Regions from separate parts of the Alteromonas sp. KC3 genome, predicted to be linked through region 2. Evidence: predicted binding sites of a transcription regulator. Region 2 holds the regulator's gene; the other holds the start of a gene.

Region 1 (2,412 bases), 780 kb from region 2:
CACTTATATAACGGTGAGACAAACTTGCCGCAGCCACAATAGCAGGGTCAGTAATATCTACAGAATGATGCAGTTCGTAGCGCTCTTTAAGCCCGCGCAGTATAGCAATGGTATCTTCAACACTTGGCTCTTCCACTAGAACCTTTTGGAATCGACGCTCAAGTGCAGCATCTTTTTCAATGTACTGACGGTATTCGTCCAGCGTTGTGGCGCCTACGCAGTGTAACTCACCTCGAGCTAGAGCAGGCTTGAGCATATTGCCTGCATCCATTGCACCGTCACCTTTACCCGCGCCTACCATGGTGTGAAGCTCGTCGACAAAGAGGATTACACGCCCCTCTTCTTTAGCGAGTTCATTAAGTACCGCTTTTAAGCGTTCTTCAAACTCACCACGGTATTTTGCTCCCGCTACCAGCGCTCCCATATCAAGCGCCAACACGCGCTTATTTTTAAGTCCTTCAGGCACTTCCCCATTAATAATACGCTGGGCAAGCCCTTCCACAATTGCGGTTTTACCCACACCAGGTTCGCCAATTAACACAGGATTGTTTTTTGTTCTGCGCTGCAACACCTGCACGGTTCGTCGAATTTCGTCGTCTCGCCCGATGACAGGGTCTAATTTTCCTTGCTCTGCACGCTCGGTTAAGTCTGTCGTATACTTTTCTAGCGCTTGCCTAACATCTTCTGCATTTGGATCTGTGACTTTTTGACCACCACGCATATCGTCAATGGCCGCTTCAATAGCGTCTTGCTTAATATTCAAGCTCTTAAGAATTTCACCTAATCGCCCTTTGTCTTGCAACGCAGCGAGTACAAAAATCTCTGACGTGATGTATTCGTCTTTGCGCTGCTGCGCTATTTTGTCACACAGATTAAGTAGCACACCGCTGTCTTTACTTAACTGAACATCACCGCCAATACCCTCGATTCTTGGAAGACGTTCGATAGCTTGACTTAATGCAGAACGCAGAGCATTTACATTGATATTAGCTTGGTCTAACAGTGGTCGTACTGAGCCGCCTTGCTGATTGAGCATGGCAGTCATTAAATGTACAGGTTCTATGTATTGATGATCTCGACCCAATGCGAGTGATTGAGCATCGGATATAGCGAGCTGAAATTTACTGGTAAATCTGTCTAATCTCATAATCTCAACCTAAAAAGAAAACATAAAATGTTTTTAATTCGATGATGTAGTTATGGGATCTGGTGATTTATGATTCAAGTACGAAAATGCAATCTTGGCTAAAAAGGTGCCGAAAGCGGCCAAAAACATCAAAATAGTTGATTTAGAACAAACTACAGATAATACAAAATGGCTTAGTCACGCGGCTTATCCAATCAGCTGCGAGAACAGAAGTACCGTTTACTTAATGCCAATTACACTCACAATGCGCCCAGTCGCACGTTTACCTTGGTGCGTTGCATGTCGATAAGAATAAAAAAGATCATTGCGGCAGTATGTACAGAGTTCACTTTGAGTTACGTTATCTACGCCTAATGCATTTAGTTGAGTTTGTGCAATAAATGGCAGGTCCAAAAGAAATTTATCAACTGAATCATTTGTAGAAAGCGCATCGGGATATGATGAAAACACCCCAGCAACACGTTCATCTACCTCGTAACACTGTTTGCAAATAGCTGGGCCAATCCATGCGAGTAATTCACTTGGCGCACTTTCGAAACGACAGACAGCGTTTGCAATCACGCCATTTTCCAGTCCTTTCCAGCCAGCATGCACTGCAGCCACTTCTGTTCCCTTGGTATTGCACATTAAAATAGGAACGCAATCAGCAGTCATTACCGCACAATAATAATGGGGTGATTGTGAGTACGCTGCATCGGCAGTTGTATCGATAGTTGGTAACGCAACAACGCGGTTAGAGTGTACCTGCTCTAACCACGTTAATTTTTCGTGCTGTGGCAGAAGTGCTCGGTTCTTTTTGACGAGCAATAAGTCATCGCCAACATGCGCTCCTACGTTTAGTCCATGATAATCACCAAGACTGACACCTCCAAGTCGCGTACTTGTGTATGCAACAATATTGTCGGGTGAGCGCCAATGTGGTTTTATCGTCTTGGTCACCGACATACGACTACAGCATATCCTGCGGGTTGTCTTCGGTGTCTTTTTTGACAGCCTTTAACAAGTCTTGCATATCCTGTGGCAACGGTGCTTTCCACGTCATCCACTCTTCTGTTTCTGGATGGAAGAGAGACAACTGCGCTGCGTGTAGCGCTTGACGCTGAAACCCTCGAAGAGCACTGATAAACGCTTCCGATGCACCTTTAGGTAAACGCGGACGACCGCCATATACTTGATCGCCCAACAAAGGATGTTTGATGTGCGCCATGTGCACACGAATCTGGTGCGTTCGTCCGGTTTCAAGTTTTAAGCGCAAATGCGTGTAT
Region 2 (2,412 bases):
CCCCTATACCCTGACTTATAATATTGGGCGCATTGTCAGTTATACCATCGCAGGCGGTATAACTGGTTTTTTTGGAAAAATTGCCGCAGATTATATTCCCCTCGCGAATTATGCACTTTCACTGATTAGCGGCATCATGCTGCTGCTGTTGGCATGCTATCTCGGGCAGTGGTATACAGGCTTAACCAAACTAGAACGGTTGGGCAACGGGATATTTAAAAAAATACAGCCTTACTCTAAACGTTTTTTACCATTTAGAACGCCGCTGAGCGCCTTTCCCTACGGCTTCATTTGGGGATGGTTACCGTGCGGGTTAGTCTATTCAACTTTAACATGGTCATTGGCTTCTGGCAGTGCCTTGCAAGGTAGCGCAATTATGTTCTTCTTTGGATTAGGCACCTTGCCCACGCTGATTGCGACAAGTTTGGGTAGCCAATGGTTGATCTCAGGATTTAAAAACACATTGGTTAGACAAGGGATCGCGAGCATAATGGCTATATATGCTGTTTATCTGATTTATCGCGCAATCGCCTAAATCTTGCGGTATCATAATAAAGTAAACCCTGTAATTTGTGAGTTAGCATTTATGAGCAAAGGAAGCCAATTCTCTATACATTGTCAAAACTGCAGTTTCAGTCATTTATGTCTACCAGTGGCATTGAATAAGACAGAAATTGAGTCTCTTGATGACATCATTGAGCGTAAAAAACCACTCCATAAGGGCGATACGCTTATCCAAACTGGCGATACCTTTCGTTCACTCTTTGCTGTTCGCACAGGCTCTTTCAAATCTTTTGTTACAAACAAAGAAGGTGAAGAGCAGATTACAGGTTTTCACTTTCCCGGCGATATCATAGGCTTTGATGCACTACGTGAAAATCAGCATCAAAGCTACACGCAGGCTCTTGAAACCGCAATGGTGTGCGAACTCCCCTACGAAACGTTAGATGAAATGTCAGTACAATTTCCAAAACTTCGTCACCAGATTATGAGCTTCATGAGTGCGGAAATTAAGCAAGATCACGATATGATTATGCTGTTAAATAAACGCACAGCCGAAGAGCGTCTCTTATATTTCATCTCGCATTTGTCTCAACGTTTTGAAGAACGTGGTTTTTCACACAGAGAGTTTCACTTAACAATGACACGTAATGAAATAGGTAACTATTTAGGTTTGACCATCGAAACGATAAGTCGACTGTTAAGTCGCTTCCAAAAAGACGGTATTATCAAGGTAGATGGCAAGCTTATTACTATTTTAGATTTTGATCGACTTAGTACAAAACTAGAAGCGCTTAACGGTCCCAGCGTTGTGTGTAACGGTTAGGAACCCTAATCAGCAACTGATAACAAGATTAAGATTGGCGCTTTGTAAGCGCCTTTTTTATTTATTGATCTAAAACAACTAACGTTTTTAGTATTGTCGTTTACACTTACCTTAAGCGTCCAACTTATTTATAAAACTAAATACTAAGCTTTTGTTTATAAGGGGTAGTTATGATTGAGTACAAACGCATCCTTGCTGTTGTTGATGCCGAGCGAGACACCCAACCTGCCTTAAGCAGGGCCTACGAATTAGCGTCAAAATTGGGCGCTTCAGTAACAGCCATGATGGTGGTATACGATCTCTCTTATGACATGACCACTATGCTTAGCCCTGATGAAAGAGAGTCAATGCGCGACGCGGTCACTAACGAACACGCCAAATGGCTATCAGGAGAGCTTCACAAGCAAGGCTATGGAGAAACTGATATTGTTGTTGAGTGGAATAATCGCGCCTATGAATCAATTATTCATTATGCCTTGGACAATCAAATCGATTTAGTGGTTAAAGCAACTAAGAAACATGATGACTTGGCATCCGTTATATTTACGCCCACAGACTGGCACCTGATGCGTAAATGCCCTCGTCCAGTATTATTGGTAAAAGAGCACGATTGGCCAGAAGGTGGCGAAATTATTGCTGCTGTAAACGTAGGTACTGAAGACGACGAACATGCCGCGCTCAATGATAAAATTACCGTTATTGCCAACGACTATGCGTCGCTTTTAAAAGGGAATGTCAATCTTGTTAACAGCTACCCTTCAACTCCGCTAAATATTGCTATTGAAGTCCCTGAGTTCGACCCTGACACTTATCATGATGCGGTTAAGCAGCACCATCAGAAAGAAATGCGCGCCCACGCGCTTAAATATGGTGTACCTGATAATAAATGCGTGGTTAAAGAAGGATTACCAGAAAAGGTTATTCCCATGGTTGCAAAAGACATTGATGCAGAACTCGTTATCATCGGCACAGTTGGCAGAGTTGGCATTTCAGCCGCTTTGATTGGTAATACTGCAGAACATGTTATCGATGAACTGAACTGCGATGTGTTGGCACTCAAGCCCGACGGTTTTATATCACCGTTG

The links. The regulator FNR, encoded in region 2, switches genes on or off when oxygen is low (the NO sensors DNR and NnrR bind a similar motif). The targets are predictions, from matches to a motif close to TTGATCTAGATCAA.
Region 1: the regulator FNR is predicted to act here: its motif matches at 1,285-1,298, upstream of clpB (ATP-dependent chaperone ClpB).

Annotation. Positions count from the first base shown of each region.
Region 1 covers NZ_AP024235.1:2,970,429-2,972,840, forward strand. Annotated here, with positions in the region: gene clpB (ATP-dependent chaperone ClpB) at 1-1,147, opposite strand, end outside; gene pgeF (peptidoglycan editing factor PgeF) at 1,367-2,092, opposite strand; gene rluD (23S rRNA pseudouridine(1911/1915/1917) synthase RluD) at 2,097-2,412, opposite strand, start outside.
Region 2 covers NZ_AP024235.1:2,187,312-2,189,723, reverse strand. Annotated here, with positions in the region: gene JN178_RS09895 (sulfite exporter TauE/SafE family protein) at 1-535, shown strand, start outside; gene fnr (fumarate/nitrate reduction transcriptional regulator Fnr) at 587-1,327, shown strand; gene uspE (universal stress protein UspE) at 1,498-2,412, shown strand, end outside.